One region of the Anaerobacillus sp. QJM3NY_17 genome, then DNA from elsewhere that is predicted to be linked to it. Evidence: predicted binding sites of a transcription regulator. Region 1 holds the regulator's gene; each other region holds the start of a gene.
What was found. The regulator LexA, encoded in region 1, represses DNA repair genes until DNA is damaged. The targets are predictions, from matches to a motif close to CGAACATATGTTCG.

Region 1 (4,218 bases):
CACAAAGAACACCGCCGGATCTCTCATCATAATCAAGCTTCATTCGATCAACAAACCATTGATCGTCCGGTCGAACGAAGTACGTAACTCCTCCAATTTCTTGCTTATAATCATCATATGAAGGCTTATCAGACATGACCCCAAGAGAAAAACCTCCGCTGTCTCCACTCCCTGCGTAGCGTACGAATAACCTCAGGCAATCACCGTTACCAAGTTCCATTTCATTTTTGTAAAACTCAGCTGCAGAATCAGTTACAACAAACATCATATCCGCCCTCTCCGTTTTGTATTAGTACATCTTGTTATAGTACAGTATAACGAATATTTGAAAAATTGCAACCATAAAAATAGCCTAATTTTGCTTTTCGCAAAATTAGGCTATTTTCTACTGAAGAAAGCGACGGTTTTTCTTGCTTTCCTTAAGCTTTTCAGGTGTTACATCTGTGCCTTCTTCATCCACAACTTTTATAGAATGAAGTTGGTTTTTGAAAGAAGAACGGAAATTTGCTAAATATTCCTTACGTAGCTTTTTCTGTTCTTTTTTCTCATCTTCTGTTAATGATGACTCTTTTGCTTTACGAGATAGCTCGTTAATTCTTTGGAGTTTATCTTCAAAAGGCATGTAAAATAGCTCCTTTACTGAAACTTGTATCTCACATGCTAACGCATGTTTTGAACATAGACAAGTTTAGTGCTTCTCGTTCTGCTCGTCAACATATTCCTGATAACGTCTATGTACCGTTGCTTTCGAAGCGTGATGTCCAAATCCTTTAAGCGTTGCAGCTATCTCATTAAACGTAAGACCACGGTTTCGTAGATTAACAATTTCTTCGATTGGAACTTCCACCCGCTCACGCCCACCTTGATTTTGATGGCTGAGGTTTCGCTGTGGTCGATAGCCTTCTTTAACCGCCTTGTCCATTCCACGTTTAATTTTCAGATTATGAAGCTTGCGCTGAAATTCTTCAACGATACTAACGATCTCAAGAACCATCGAATCAGATTCCGACAATTGAAGTTCTCCGTTTTGATTCACTGTATAAATCGTCCCTCCATATTTATGGACGGCATGTAGAAGAGCGATCTTTGCATTCCCTCTCCCAAGTCTTGTTTCATCTTGAATGAGCAATGCCTCAACATGCCCCTCTTTCAATAAGTCAAGCACCTCAAGTATGCCATCACGATCAATGTCATACCCGCTGTGCTTTTCTTCTATCAAGCGCTGTATAATAAAACCTGACTGTGATGCAAATCGTTGTAGTTCTTCTTTTTGCCTGGCAAGAGAAGACTCCTGTGCTTCTTTCTTTGTGCTTACCCGACAATAAATAACGGCGTTCATACTTTATTCTTTACCCCCAAGTGCGGTAGCGTTCGCTTCAACAGGGATGATGAGAGTATCTCCTGCTGTAATTCGGTTTGCATCAATGCTATTCACTTCTTCAACCCAACTGACGAACTTCCGATCAGACAACTCATGAGCAGTACGGTATTCTTCCGCAATTTCTAAAACAGTATCTCCCTGCTCCAATTGTACCGTTGTATAACGATCATACTCCTCAGCTGCAGCTGTTCGCAAAGATAGAAACACAATAATTAACACAGCTACAAAAGATATAATGACAAGAAAATCAACTCCAGACAAGCCCCCAGCTTGCTTTCTCATCCCAATCACCCCATATGCGAATATTTGTTCTGTTTTTAGTATATCAGAACCTCTGTTCGTGTCAACTAATTTCTTCGAACTTATGTTTGTATGCGAACAAAAATTCTGGTATACTACTAACAAATAGATAGATTGGAACGAGGTGCCAGATATTATGAAACTATCAAAGCGTCAGCAGGACATTCTGGACTTTATTAAAGTCGAAGTTAAGCAAAAGGGTTATCCACCCTCCGTAAGAGAAATTGGCGAAGCTGTTGGACTTGCTTCAAGCTCCACTGTCCATGGCCACCTGGCAAGACTCGAGAAAAAAGGGTATATCAGACGAGACCCAACAAAACCAAGAGCCATCGAAGTGCTTGGTCTTGATGAAACGATCGATATTCCTCGGCAACATACTGTAAACGTTCCCGTCATTGGTAAAGTAACTGCTGGTCAACCCATCACTGCCATTGAAAATGTAGAAGAATACTTCCCGCTTCCAGAACAGTTTGCACAGGATGAAGAACATACCTTTATTCTAGTGATTGAAGGGGATAGTATGATCGAAGCTGGTATTTATAACGGTGATATGGTTATTGTGAAGCAACAACCAACTGCAAATAACGGTGATATTGTTGTCGCGATGACAGATGAAGCTGAAGCAACTGTTAAACGATTCTTTAAAGAAAGCAACTACTTCCGACTTCAACCGGAAAACTCATCGATGGAACCGATCATTCTTGATTCCGTTTCTATTCTTGGTAAAGTAATTGGGGTCTTTCGCTCCATTCACTAGAAGCGCTGCGTGCGCTTCTTTTTTTATGTTATATAAGCTTTCTGGGCTATATCAATACGAGCTTCTTCTCTTCTTTTATTTATTAACCCCTCCGTCTGTGTAAATGATCGCAGTTTGAAGAGCATAGGGGTGTAGCTTTACATTACAACCAACCTCACCTACCTACTTTTAACTCTTAAAGGCTATACAAAACCGCCCTTCATTTAAATAAAGGGCGGTTTTGTATACTTCTAACATAATTCTTAAACGGTTACTTTTCAGCAGCCTCTGAAGCCGCTATAACTAATTCAACTGTTTGATCTACTGTCGCCTGACGGAACTTTTGGAACTCATCAGTGATATAAACGGAAGGATCTTCAGGATAGTACTCCTGAGCGGCTACGTGAAGGTGTCCACCCGGAATATCATAAGCTCCTATCCCAATTCGCACGCGATTGGATCGGTACTGACTTTCATTCGATAAGTAGCTTCCGCCTCCTCCTTTACGAGCTTTTGATCCTTCAGTCGGACCCCCTTCATAGCACTCATACGGTTTATCACGATATTCTGGTGCGAGCCATTCGCATACTTCATCGCCTCTTTCTACCGGCCATGGTCCAGTATTGGCTGCAATCATTTCCTTGTAAGGAAGCGTTGTTTCAATAAATTCCGGCAGTTTTTCAGGCATCGGCCAATTGCTCACTGTCGGAATAACTTCTGAGCGATCTTCAAGAGTGTTTCCAACCCCTGTGCGCCATCTCCCGGCAAACCCTTCGATGGTCATAGCTTTTGGACCACCTTGACTGATTGTCATCATGAGATCCACCTGCTCTTTACTATTAACCAGGTAAGGTCCAAAAGTATCTTCAACGATTCCTTCATCAAAATCATCCCATCGTACCGGAAAATTCGCTGCTTGAATAAAAGCTGGACCTTCTTCCGTCAAAACGACTTTCCCATCCATCTGAAGCGCTGCAGCGCCAGAAGGGTTTGATCTCCTAAATTCCTGTTCTAAACGGTATGGATCAAATCCGCTTACTAAAATACGCTTAACTTTCTTCCCTTTTGGAAAATCAATAGAAGTAATTCCCCTTGACGTGTACTCTAGTTTCTTCATCAGTTCTTCTTGCTTTTTCTCCGTTACTGTATATGAAGGTTCCCATTGCCTGAGGGCAGCAGTCATATGTAATCGAGTCCAATAAAGCGGGCGATCATCATAACGATCTAGTTCCCCTAAATCATTTCGTTCTCCCTGAGCTCGAGCAACAGCCGTCTCCCACAGCTTCTCACCATGCTTTTCGATCACTTTCTCTGCTTTTTTTACACTTTTCGCTTTGCACAAATCCTCCTTAAATTCATCCGCAAAAACTGTAAACTCCGCCTTATCCATAATTTGCTGTGGGATTGGGGCACCGTCTTCCATTCGCTGCTCCTCTGGTGTTAGCGCCGCATCAGTGTTAAAGCAATCACCTTTGGCACTTCCAGTTAACGGTAAGAAACCGAAAGTTAATATCCCTACAATAAAAAGCGCAATTCCATATTTCCATTTCCTGGATTTCATATGTCTTTTTTCCTCCTCTTCTAGTTGAACTATCTTCTATTTTAGAGATATGAGGTTGTATTTTTCAAACTATTACAAGTATTCTGATCAAAAATGAATCATTCGAAGTGGATCATGTATGGATAACATACTTATGTTAAAGAAAACCGTGACGTTTTCTCTGCATCTTTCGACATATAGATAAGCTTACCTATCATTTAATGAACTGCATTTCTAGCCTTTTTCGATTTTTCCAGACTG
Region 2 (4,218 bases), on a different replicon from region 1:
CAGTACGTTAACAGTTAGTGATCCTTTCCTTTTTTTACGAGTCATTTTTAGGTGGAATTTAGCATTGCATCTAGCCAGTAATTTTGCATTTGAAAGGAATAGTTAGCAAAACGGAAATCTAAATGCAATCTCGTGCGTTTCTCAAAAGCAAAATAAGACGTCAGACTTCCATCTAGACAATTTGTTTTGTGAACTTCTATAATGAAGTAAACAAGTTGTTAACGATCGAAAACAACAAAGAACTATAGCGTGTTCGCGCTACAGTTTGAATAGGATCACAATTTAGTATTTGAGAAGATACTACAAACTCAGGGAAAAGACTGCCACAGTCATTTCTCGTTTTTGCTCTAAACGAAACGTTAAAATACTTATATGGTCTTGAAAATATCAGTGTCATACTCTGTGAACGACATTTTCGTTTATGAATCGTTTAGTCGTTCACCGCATACTTCCCGGAACATTTTTGAACCTTTCTGCGTTTGTGGACATGAATTAAATCAGGAAGCAGATTCGTCTTCTTTTGGGAAATATTTATCAATATCATTGATAAATAGAGCCAATATATCTCCCTTTTTTATTCTAGTATTATCATGGCCCATATCCTCTCGTATTTTTAACAGGAGGTCTTCAAGCAACGTCATTTCATCTTGCGTTGTCTTCTGGCCTTCTTTGCGATTCAGAAAATGTTTTCGATACTCCTGATACTTCTCTATCACATCTTCAGAACCCCAAAGGATTAACTCCTGAGTGAATTTAGACATCATCTGAACAATTTCCTTTTGCCCCAGTTGTTTCCCCATCTTAGCCCCCATAAAGACGCGGAATAGAAACTCCAGAAAGTCTTTATACATAGGTATTTTTTGCTTCCGATGCTCTTCTTCTATGGCTTTTTTCTTCTGATGAAAATTCGGAATTGTAATCGATAGTGTAGTTCCCACAACTACAAATACACCTGTAATCAAAGCAGCTGATATCCTCGGGTCTAGCGAAAAAAACTGGTTATAAATCCAATTCAACAAACGAAAAAAACCATACGAAAACACAACAATCAGAAAAACCGCCTTGCTTCTAAACTCAGTCTTACTCATTTTGCGAGCTCTAGCCACATCAATCCCCCCTATTTCATATATTTTCCATTATTTTACATAGATTGTCCATATAAATTTCATGAAAAGTTGTACCTTTTCTTAAGAAACACCCCATCATAAAGTTGTTTTAAAGACTTTTAACAGAAGCTATGTCATGGAATTGAATGATCGTTCTACCTTCTTTTTTATGCAAATATAGCCTTCTATTAATGTTATCTACTTTTTTCACCTGGCATAATTCCGTTTCAAAAAAACCGTCTTTCCAGATTGTGATTTCTAATTCGGTATGAAACTGTAAACTTTCGGAAATCAATCTTTCAAATTCCTCTATTTGCTCCTGGCTGATCGTTGGTTTTTCAACTCTGTAGTAATCCTTTTTCGCTTCTTTTAAAAGTTCACTATGCTCCGTCATAAAGAATCCCTGATACTTCATCATTCCTCGATCATTGATCATTTTCATCATCTCCTTACTTCATCATACGAACATTCATTCCCGTTATTCAAGTTGTATATCCAAATTTGGGGTTCCAATTTATTCTAATGGTGATTTACGAGCCTTAAGGCGAGGGATCTTTTCTAAAGAAACAAATGGTTAAACATACTGGGCGGCAGCACTGACAGCCTGATCAGAAAGCCCAAAACGCTTTCTGTCATGCTGTAGGTGTCGCTTCTATCCTAAAGCGCCCGATAACAACGGTCTGTAAGCTGTCGCTAACAGTCCGTATGTTCCTGGTCTCTTTGCGCAAAGCGCCGGACCGAACGAGCCGAAGAGAAGAGTGACATGGAAGGCAGCCTACGGGCTGCCTTTTTTGTGTTTTTTTCTTTTGCCCTGCGGAGCGTACAAAAGCGCCATCCGACTAAGGCTCAATCCGGGTGAGCCTCGATCTCTTCCCGGTTTGAACCTAAGACGGATCACCAGCCAGTCAAGGGGCCCAAAACTTTTTGACCAGGTGCCGTCAAAAACTGTTGGTCTAATCCCTTGACCGTCTGGTGAGGCGATTTGTGCGTCCTACGTGCCAAAAGGCAAAAAAATACCCTTTCGGGAATCAGCGCTCGCCTGGCAAAACAAAAAAGGAGGACAAATCTATGAACGCTTTTGTTTCAATGAAGGACATGGAATTCAAACGGGAGTTACAGGAAGAAAAGAACACACCGTCCGAAGAGAAGAGCATTGGTCTTAATGCTATTTTTGAAGTGATTCGTATTAAACAAGTGGTTCAAGAAGTGCCGACACCTTTTGCGATTGGGGCGATACGTTCCCCGGAAGACGCCGCGAATATTGCCGGGACGCTGATTGGTGATGAAGACCGGGAAGTCTTTTTGGTCCTTTGTTTGAACACGAAAAATCAGGTGAAGGCGGCTCATCGGTGTCACGTTGGCAGCATCAATGCGAGCATCGTTCACGCGCGAGAAGTGTTTAAAACTGCGATCTTAAATAACGCAGCCTCTATCGTGCTTAGTCATCAGCATCCGAGTGGCGACCCGACACCAAGCATGGAAGATTTGAACGTCACAAAGAGACTTGTCCAGGCCGGTCAGTTGCTTGGGATTGACGTGTTAGACCACGTGATTGTCACGCATAACGGAGACCATTACAGCTTAAAAGAAAAGGGACATTTGTAGACACGCCAGGCGGCGAAAGTTCGTCGCCTCGGTTTCGCATGGATAAAAGCTACGCTTTTGTTGAGGGAAGCAGGCATCGAGCCTGCTTGTCGGCTGCTTAAGCAGCCGTTGATTGCTTATTCGAAGAAGGGGAACCTTCTCTTTTTTTGTGTTGCTGGGGTTTGGCATGTCAGGGTTATTTTTATCTGTTCTAAATTCAGAAGGGATTTTTTTAGTGGGGATTTCTTATCTATTCTACTTCATCTGGTTTGTCCTTCATTGATTTCTAATTCGTGTCTATAAAGACTACCGGACTTATTGCGTTATTTACATTCTTTATGGATTTAGTTGGGTCACCACAAGGGTCTGCTCACAGGCTGATAAGCTAGCCCAAAACGCTAGCAAACAGCCTATGGCATCTCGCTCTCCTCTAAAATCCCCGATAACGACGGGCTGATCCGAAATCATACGTCGCTTTCGGTCAGTCCGTAGGTTCCTGGTGATTTCTTTACGAGGAGCCGATGACGGATTCAAAAGCGTCATGACAGAAGGAAAGCAGCCTTGAGGCTGCTTTTTTATTGGTCATTTTTCCTTTTGCCTTCCGAATCGTAAAGCTCGCAAGCTGACTAAAGTTCGAAAAGGAAAGGACACCCGAACCTTCCCTTTCCTCACTAAGTCAGGGCTCAGGCGTTCAAGGGGCGCAAAAACTTTTTTCCTACGAACGCTACGCAACTGAAAAAACTTCCTGCTTTTATCCCTTGACCGCCTGAAGATGCTCGCTTTTCGTTCTCCACGTCAAAAGGGAAAAAACTCTCCCTTTTGAGGGACAGACTCGGTTCTTCAGTCAAAAGGAAAAACAAAAGGAGGAAGGACGAAATGAAGAAAAACGTTTATGAGATCGTAACAGAAAAGATCATTCGGCAGTTAGAGGAGGGCGTTATTCCATGGCGGCAGCCCTGGATTAACGGAGGGGCAGTGAATTGGAAAACGCAAAAAGCTTATCGAGGCATTAACGCTTTTTTATTAGAACCGGGTAAATATGCGACGTTCAATCAAATACAAGAAGCAGGAGGAAAGGTGAAGAAGGGGGCAAGCTCACACATCGTTGTCTTTTGGAAGTGGATTGAAAAAGAAGATCCCGAAAGTGGGGAAACAGAGAAAGTTCCTTTCCTTCGTTACTATCGCGTTTTTCATATTGAAACGCAGGTGGAGGGCTTAGAAAGTAAACGAGATGCAACCACGTTTGATCATGATCCGATTGTAGAAGCTGAAGCCATTTATAAAGGGTATCTAAACGCGCCAGATTTTACATTTGATTCAGGACAGGCCGTTTATTCTCCCACTTTTGATCGCATTAACGTTCCACCTTTAAAGGATTTTGAAATGGCTGAAGAATTCTATTCGACGCTTTTTCACGAAATGATACACAGCACGGGCCATAAAAATCGCCTGGCTCGACCGGGGGTGACGACGCAACGTGTCGCGTTTGGAGACGAGGTGTACTCCAAAGAAGAGTTAGTCGCTGAGA
Region 3 (4,218 bases), 1.6 Mb from region 1:
CAGGAACATGAAATTCTCTCGAGAGTTCACGATATTTCTTTTCTGCTAGCGCTTTCAAATGATAGGAAACAAGATCTCGAGCAAGCTCGAAAATTTCTCCCGACTCATTTAACTGTAAAAAGAGACATTCGGAAAGAGAGCGCGCCCCTATACCTGGTGGGTCAAGTAATTGAATCTCTCTAATGGCTTCAGTGATCTCAAAGTGCTCGACATCAAAGTAATTCATTACCTCCGTCTCATTTATTCTTAAGTAACCACTTTCATCAATATTATCAATTAAATAATGCACAACGGCTTCCCTTTTACGTGGAAAGTGTAGACACCTCGCCTGATCGTGTAACTCATCATGCAAACTTTTTCTTGTTTCAGCGTATTCGAGTGGATCTTTTTTAAGCCCCGTATCATAAGAGCGTTTTGAAGAACGAACGCCACCATCCCATGAAGGGGAGTGTAATTCAATTAATGGATTTTCAAGAGCCTGTTCTTTCACGTACTCCAGTAATTCGACCGTAGAATATTGGAGTATAGAAATCGCTTGATGCAACTGGGTTGTCATGACTAATTTCGTTGTCTGCTTTTGTATCAATCCTAATTCCATCGCAATCCCTCCACCTTCATCATACTATATCGCTTCATTTTATGGTATGAAAAAAATGAAAATGACCAGAATTTTCTGTTTTTTAAAAGGGGATTTTGACACCATTTTTAAAGAAAATGATGAAATAGCCCGTCCCTTAGTCAAATTTCTACATAAACTGTCTTATAGAGAGAGAAAAAGGAGGCAAATGCCATGGATTTAGCTGTATATGGAATTGCTTTGCTTCCAGTCATCATTGGAGTTGTACACCTTTTTAAGGTGTTTGGTTTTCCGGTAAGGTTCTTACCGATTCTTTCCATTGGAATCGGAATTGTAATGAGCCACATTTATGTTGAACCGGAAGACTTCAAAAAAGCCTTCTTTATAGGATTATGGCTTGGACTATGCGCTACTGGAATGCACTCAGGCTTCAAACACACGATGAGTGGAGCAATCAGCAAAGGACATGACGATGACAAAGATAAGCCCTGTTAGAAGGTAAGACTGATCGCAAGAAGAGTGGACGAGTTCTACTCTTCTTTTTTTTCTGTTCAAAATGAAGGATACTATTCATTCCCTGGATCTAAGCGAACAAAGATGACATTTATCATAAAAAAATCCCCTTCACACTAGCGAAAGGGATTGGAATTATGTATTTGGTGCGCCCGGAGGGATTCGAACCCCCGACTGACGCGGTACCGGAAACCACCGCTCTATCCGACTGAGCTACGGGCGCGCTTCATTAGCGCAAGGATTATTATACGATATGCCCCCTTTTTTTGCAAGGTGAATTTCATAGCTTCCAAGTGACGATCAATGAGTAATCAATAGTGTATAAGAGCATTTTATCTATACCATGTTAATGAACGCTGTTGCTTTTTTGCTCTGGTGAACGGTGAGATATTAACAATATTGGCCAAAGCTATTATCCAAACATTTCATTCATATCATAGAAAAGGTATCGCTTCAGTTCTTGACGTCTCACCTGTCTCATAGTAAAGTTATACCAAACATATGTTCTGTTAGGTGGAGATGATCATGTTCCAATTAAGTAAAGAAGAAACGAAGGCATTAAGAAACTACCTCTTACTTCCTTACCTGAAAAGAGTGCTGGAAATTGACACGAAATGGGTGAACCATTCGAAAATGAAACTTCCGCGCCCTTATCTGGAACTAATTCATGCCGCTATAACGTTAGCCTCCTCTGACTTAAAATGGGCAAAAGCAATGCTTCATGATAGAGGAATCCGCGTCTATATAGAAGATACGAAAGAAGATGTTGTGATTTGCAAAGTATATTGTCGAGGTTACAATCAAACATACCGCTATTCTTCCATTCAAATACGTAATCAGGTAGAAAGACGAATTTTAGCCTACTTTTTAGCAGACGATCGATTAAAAAAAAGGAACATTCGCTCTGTTTAAAATAAAGGGATGCGGGGAAAATGGGTGTATGTGGTTAAAGAAAAATCAAACCCTTTTCATCGATTAAAAAATAGGACAGCACTTTATTTGACCTATACTGACCTTTTAGGTATGATGAACATACAGCAACTACATATTCCACAAATATAAGGGAGGAATTTAAAATGGTTTTAATTCCAACGGTAATTGAACAAACAAACCGCGGTGAGAGAGCGTACGACATTTATTCTCGTCTTCTTAAGGACCGTATTATTATGCTAGGAACAGCAATTGACGACAACGTATCAAACGCAGTCGTTGCACAACTTCTTTTCCTTGCTGCTGAAGACCCAGATAAAGACATCTCACTTTATATCAACAGCCCTGGTGGTTCAATCACTGCAGGTATGGCGATTTACGATACTATGCAATTCATTAAGCCAAAAGTATCAACAATCTGCATCGGTATGGCTGCTTCAATGGGTGCCTTCCTACTTGCTGCTGGTGAACCTGGTAAGCGCTATGCTCTACCAAACAGTGAAGTAATGATTCACCAACCGCTCGGTGGTACTCAAGGTCAGGCTTCTGACATTGAAATTCACGCAAAACGCATCATCCAAATGCGCGAGAAGCTAAACAAAATTCTTTCTGAGCGCACAGGTCAACCACTTGAAACAATCGATCGCGACACAGATCGTGACCGTTTCATGGAAGCGACTGAAGCGAAAGAATACGGCTTGATTGATGAAGTAATGGAAAAGAAAGCATAAGATAGACCCTAAAAAGCCTTTCCCAACAATGTAGGGAAAGGCTTTTTCTTTCTTAGAATAGGCGTTGTTTTTGAACCATCTGCTATTTGAGCAGCCAATGAACCACAATGGATGATCCCACTCTCTATAACTCTATTCTCTTAAGAATGTTTCGCAACGTTAACAATTTAATGCAAAACAAAAACCTGGCACACAGCCAGGTTTTGCTAATCTTTTTGAATAAAATCAATTAATGAAGACATCGCATCTTCTTCATCATTACCATCAACAGTTAAAATAACAGAAGAACCAGTACCAACAGCAAGGCTCATGATGCCCATGATGCTTTTGGCATTAACTTTTTTACCGTCCTTCTCAAGGAAGATATCCGAGTTAAATCGGTTTGCTTCCTGTACAAACAGAGCTGCTGGACGTGCCTGTAATCCTGTATCCAAAGTAACCACAACTTCTTTTTGAATCACTTGTTCATTCCTCCCCTTATTTAAAACAGTCGATCAGAACACCAGAAGCGCTATACCAGTTTCCCTTGCACTCGCCACTTTCAAACTAAAGCTATGATAGCTCGTTTTGTGGCCTCTCGATTTTAAATTTACTAAAGTGTTAAATTACCTAAAAAAGTAAGCGCTATCTCGAAAGGTGAAAAATTTAGAAAAACGCTATTTCCAATGCTTTCATTAAGAAAAATAGGGTTTTTCTTTGAAGATTCATGCTATCTATTGTACTGCTAGAAAACAACCTTCCACCATTATAGGTGGAAGCTTTTTTCTAACTTGTCCGAAAGGCTTAGGAGATCGGTTTACCATCACGAAGCTTATCAGCAATCTGGTCAATCTTTCGTAATCTATGATTGATTCCTGATTTACTAATAGCTCCTCCAGTAACCATCTCACCGAGTTCTTTCAGTGTAACATCTTGATGCTTCACGCGAAGTTCAGCGATCTCTCTTAACTTATCAGGAAGAATTTCTAAACCAACTTCCTTTTGGATGAAGCGAATATTCTCAACCTGTCGAAAAGCCGCGCCTACCGTTTTATTCAAATTAGCCGTTTCGCAATTCACGATTCGATTAACAGAATTCCGCATGTCTTTCATAATGCGTACATCCTCAAAATAGAGCAGCGCCTGATGGGCACCGACAACACTTAAGAACTCCGTAATCTTCTCGCCTTCTTTGATATAAACGATATACCCTTTCTTTCGCTCAAGCATTTTCGCATTTAATCCAAATTCATTCATTAAGTTACAAAGCGATTCCGTATGCTCTTCGTACATTGAGAAGATCTCAAGATGATAAGAGGTTTCAGGATGATTGATTGATCCCCCCGCAAGAAATGCTCCTCTTAGATAAGAACGTTTGCAACAAGACTTCTTGGTAAAATCCTTTGAGATTACTCTAGTGAACGTAAAGGCGTTATCCATTATACCGAGATCTTCAAGGAGATCTCTTGCTTTGGCTGAGACACGGAC
Region 4 (4,218 bases), on a different replicon from region 1:
AATCTACTTATATTTAAAGATAGAAACTTGTGGGTAAAATTTATGGATATAAGTAAAAAATGAGAAAAAGAGTGCTTTGAGAAAAATAAGCACACTCTCTCTTGTTAGAAAAATATTGGTGAACTTTTAAATGGTTGGCTCACTGGTGTTTTCTTTCCACTCTTTAAATCTTTCCAGATCCTTAGATACTTGTTGGATCACAAATCCCATGACTGCTGCATCATCAAATAATCCCATTCCTACAATAAAGTCAGGTATCAGGTCGACTGGAGACACGAAATAAATCAGGGAAGCGATGATCAGGCTGATCGATTTAGTCGGAATCCTTTTGTAATCTCGATTTATCCATGATTTGAACATATCGAATATCAATTGAACATTTTCCCAAATCTCTTCTAACTTCCCTTTATCCGTTGCTGCTTTTCTAGTAGCTTCTTTCCAAAGCTTGTTAGCCTTACGTGGGTTCTTAAGATATTCCTTGGCCTTTGGCATGAATTTCAAGTAGCCCTTCTCATAATCCTTTTTGTTTAGATTTTTCTTTTTCGTCATTTTAATCTCTCCCATTTTATTTTTTTGTTATTGTGCCGTTCATGATGATTAACTAATTACAATATATAACTATATTTACTTAATGTCAATATTTTTACATAAAGTATTTTTATTTATATTTTGTCATCTATTTAACTTTATGATAAAATTATTTTGAGGTGATGACATGAACGTTTATTTATTGATGCTTGGTGGACAAGTTTCGGAAATAAGAAAGATACTTAATCTAACGCAGGATGATTTAGCGAAAATGATGGGGGTTAGTCGGCCTACCATTGTAAAAATTGAACAAGATCCTACAAAGTTGTCAAAAGCGCTGGCGTTTGCGTTATTTGGATCTGTTGCTGTTGAGATACAGAAAAGAATGAGGAAACTAGACGGAATTTCTTCAGATGGGTACCAACAAATTGACCAATTGGGAGCACTAATGACCGATCTTCAGGAAGCCACTTCCATATCGACTACAAATCTCAGTAAAAGCATTACGTTAAAGCTGGGTCAGTTCGTACCGGGAATTGGAACCCTCATTTCAACGGGTTTGAAAGTTGGTTTCAAAGGTTTGAAAGGGGCATCTATAGGTATTTTAAAAGAAAGCATAAAGTGGGATCAGGATAAGGCGAAAAGGATTATTGAGATTGTGAGAAACCTTATGCAAGATAATTACGATGAGTTATTAAAATGCTTTAACCTTGAGGCATTGGATATTGAATCCTTTGGTATTGCGCTTGATAAAGGGGAACAAGAAGAATTTGAAGTATGGTAGTTAACACAAAACCCCCGTCAATATATGACGAGGGGTTGTAGTGTTTTTTCATATAAAAACAATTAGCTTATTTCTTAGTTCATGCTTAAAGTGTATTTCACCTTATTTTTTAATAGGCATAATGGAGATAATACTAGCTAGTGGAATGTACTGCACACAATAATTGTGGTCAATTACTCTTATATGTTGAGAGATGCAATCCAAGTAATGAATTTCTCCTTGTATAAAGGAGGTTGTATCTTCTAAGTTATATGTCATGCCTACTTCCATTGCAAATTCCATCGCTGTATAAATCTCAGCAAGCACTCCCGGTTGAAAGGTCAAATCCTCATTAATACTCATCGCTATCCCGTCCTCTATTTGTCTATACCTCCATCATATACGAACTTATGTTCCTGTATCAATGTTAAATATAAACAGCCATTAGGTTATTTTCAGATATGTACGATCGTAAATGTACTTGTCTCTTGAATGAGGTCATGCTAGACTATTAAACTCCAATATAAGAAGGAGGAGATGAACGCCTCGATTCTAGATTATTTAAACCTGTTGATCAATGCTGGCTTACTTTTGGTTGCAGTACTGGCTTATCTGTTAAAACGGCAGGAATAGTTTTAGAGAGCAGGACTTTTTCATTGAATAGCTAATTATAAAGTAGCTAGGAGGTGAAAGATTGCTGACTTCATCAGAAAAAAATAGAATGATGCAAGCGTATATGCTGCTGTACGAAGTTGAAAACTATGTTCGATCAACAATTGAACAAGCAATGAAAGCTGCTTATGGTACTAAGTGGTTTACGAAAGCCCCGAAATTATTCAACATGCCTTCTCCCCCTAAGTCTTTTCTTGAGCTCACTTTTTTCCAATATGAAGTATATTATCTTCGAAGTTACCCATTATTCAATTTCACTTCTCAATTGTCCCATCATTTAGGTATGCTCTATCCTCTTCGCAATAAGGTTGCACACCATCGTTATTTATCTCATTACGAATTTACGCAACTAAAAAAGAGCAGTTATTATATATTACGAGAACTTTAATAATCATCATTTTATCGGATCAGCCGATTTCATGTTTTACACCCATCGGTTGATGACTTTATATTATGCTCAATCAAACTTCTTGATATTGCGACTCTACTAACTTTTCAGTATTGTAATTATTTATAGGATTTTCGATCAAATTTACTAAGTTTGATATTTCATTTTTAGTAATTTTATGTGAGGAGTCCCTTAACAGCACAATAATTACTCTAAAAAGCAAATCAAGATTTCCGGTTGTCACCTTATTATTTTTTTCCGTTTCCCTTAATTCAGTTATTTGTAACAATAAGTCCTCCTTATTGTTTGTATCTTCTAAGCTTAGTTTTGAAGCAATGTAGGTATAATCTGGTTTTGGACATATTTTTACTAGTAATAAAATAGCATCAAAAATTTGAAGGAATTCATTTTGCCTCATAAATATTCCTTGTTGTATAGAGTATCTACTTTGAATGTTTTCACAAATATCTATCAGTGTATCTATATCGACTTGTTTGTTAATGTCATAGTACTTATCATTTCTAGTGTGAATTGAATAAGGAATTTCAATTTTATTTTTATCTCTATTAAAAATAGTGCTTTTTGAAGATGGAGCAAAGTAAGCTTCAACAGCTGGTATTAATTCCTCTATAAGCCAACTGTAGGTTTCTTGAACACTCCATAAATGATCCTTTGATGAACTCATGAATTCCCAAACTAGCCACACGTCGCTTGGAGATTCAAACCCTCCATATATTCCTTGATCTTCTGGTGAAAATTTAATAAAGCATCGGTGCTGTCCGTTTTTGTACACTTTTATCATATTTCTAGCGTAATCGAAAATATGCCACTCACTCTTTCCGTGAAAGTAATCATGTTCTTTGGTGTATGACATGATTTTTTTCAATAAATCCGTAGAAATACAAATGAGTTTATAACTATTCAAATCATGTTGGGTCGGGTAAAAAGATCTGGATTCTAGTTTTTTCTCCACAATTTCTATCGCCTCAATGTATTTTTCAATAAAAATATCAATTGCTCTTATTAAATCATCGACCTCATTTTTATCTAGATTAAATAAACAACCACCAATAGTTACTTTATAAGTTTGATATTCGCTTTCTAAGGTGTTCTCCCAAATATAGGGTCTTAATAGTAAATTTAATGGAGTTTTATAGCCTTTATAAAATGTTTTTAGTATTTCCTTATGGGAAAGTGTAATGTTTACTTGCCGCAAATAAAAGCTATTAAAAGTAAATAGACAACTTCCTTCTCTCTCCTCAATTCCAGGTAAATAAGCCATTACTCTTACGGAGTGAGAGTTGACCACAATAGTGTTAACAAAAATATCGTCGGTTCTTAAGCTTACCTCATTTCCGAAGACTACTTGGTAATCATTTATTTGGTCCATAAAATCTTCAAACGTTATTCCTTTATTTATTAGAGCGTCTTTAACAGACTCAATTTTTAAGGCGTATTTTTTTTCTTCGTGAAATTTTATAATCTCTTTTTCTACTTTTTTCTTTACTTTTTTTGCTTTCATTAAATTTAAATTCACCTGTTCAGAAGGTAGCTCTTGATTACTTTTTTCTCTATTCCAAGCTCGTAATACGGGCCTTAAATTTTCCAAACCGTCTATATCAAAATCAATTGGTAAATCATACATTTTCAACTTATTCTTATCTTTATAAGTATCTACTGAGATAATATGATCAATTTCTAAGTCTGTAATGTTTTCAATGATATTTTTTGTTATTTGACACTTTCTATTATACGAAATCCATAGAGCGTATCTAACAGCAGGATCATCCTTTCTCCCCAATATTTACCCTCCTTTATATAGTATGAATTTTATCAATCAATTGCTTTTGCTAATTTCATTTTATAT

Region 2: the regulator LexA is predicted to act here: its motif matches at 1,569-1,582, upstream of AC0VYV_RS22450 (YolD-like family protein).
Region 3: the regulator LexA is predicted to act here: its motif matches at 1,585-1,598, upstream of AC0VYV_RS18625 (YhjD family protein).
Region 4: the regulator LexA is predicted to act here: its motif matches at 1,695-1,708, upstream of AC0VYV_RS22625 (YolD-like family protein).

Annotation. Positions count from the first base shown of each region.
Region 1 covers NZ_CM149685.1:1,952,436-1,956,653, reverse strand. Annotated here, with positions in the region: gene AC0VYV_RS10400 (HesB/YadR/YfhF family protein) at 1-268, opposite strand, end outside; gene AC0VYV_RS10395 (DUF896 domain-containing protein) at 386-622, opposite strand; gene AC0VYV_RS10390 (YneB family resolvase-like protein) at 689-1,339, opposite strand; gene yneA (cell division suppressor protein YneA) at 1,343-1,663, opposite strand; gene lexA (transcriptional repressor LexA) at 1,815-2,438, shown strand; gene AC0VYV_RS10375 (hypothetical protein) at 2,689-3,978, opposite strand.
Region 2 covers NZ_JBWBVD010000002.1:19,306-23,523, forward strand. Annotated here, with positions in the region: gene AC0VYV_RS22445 (hypothetical protein) at 498-1,106, opposite strand; gene AC0VYV_RS22450 (YolD-like family protein) at 1,216-1,542, opposite strand; gene AC0VYV_RS22455 (JAB domain-containing protein) at 2,175-2,711, shown strand; gene AC0VYV_RS22460 (ArdC family protein) at 3,567-4,218, shown strand, end outside.
Region 3 covers NZ_CM149685.1:3,584,289-3,588,506, forward strand. Annotated here, with positions in the region: gene rpoN (RNA polymerase factor sigma-54) at 1-598, opposite strand, end outside; gene AC0VYV_RS18615 (hypothetical protein) at 791-1,072, shown strand; tRNA gene AC0VYV_RS18620 (tRNA-Arg) at 1,235-1,313, opposite strand; gene AC0VYV_RS18625 (YhjD family protein) at 1,616-2,002, shown strand; gene clpP (ATP-dependent Clp endopeptidase proteolytic subunit ClpP) at 2,167-2,751, shown strand; gene AC0VYV_RS18635 (HPr family phosphocarrier protein) at 2,958-3,212, opposite strand; gene whiA (DNA-binding protein WhiA) at 3,535-4,218, opposite strand, start outside.
Region 4 covers NZ_JBWBVD010000002.1:55,573-59,790, forward strand. Annotated here, with positions in the region: gene AC0VYV_RS22615 (YkvA family protein) at 127-549, opposite strand; gene AC0VYV_RS22620 (helix-turn-helix transcriptional regulator) at 716-1,312, shown strand; gene AC0VYV_RS22625 (YolD-like family protein) at 1,415-1,654, opposite strand; gene AC0VYV_RS22630 (hypothetical protein) at 1,986-2,351, shown strand; gene AC0VYV_RS22635 (hypothetical protein) at 2,425-4,152, opposite strand.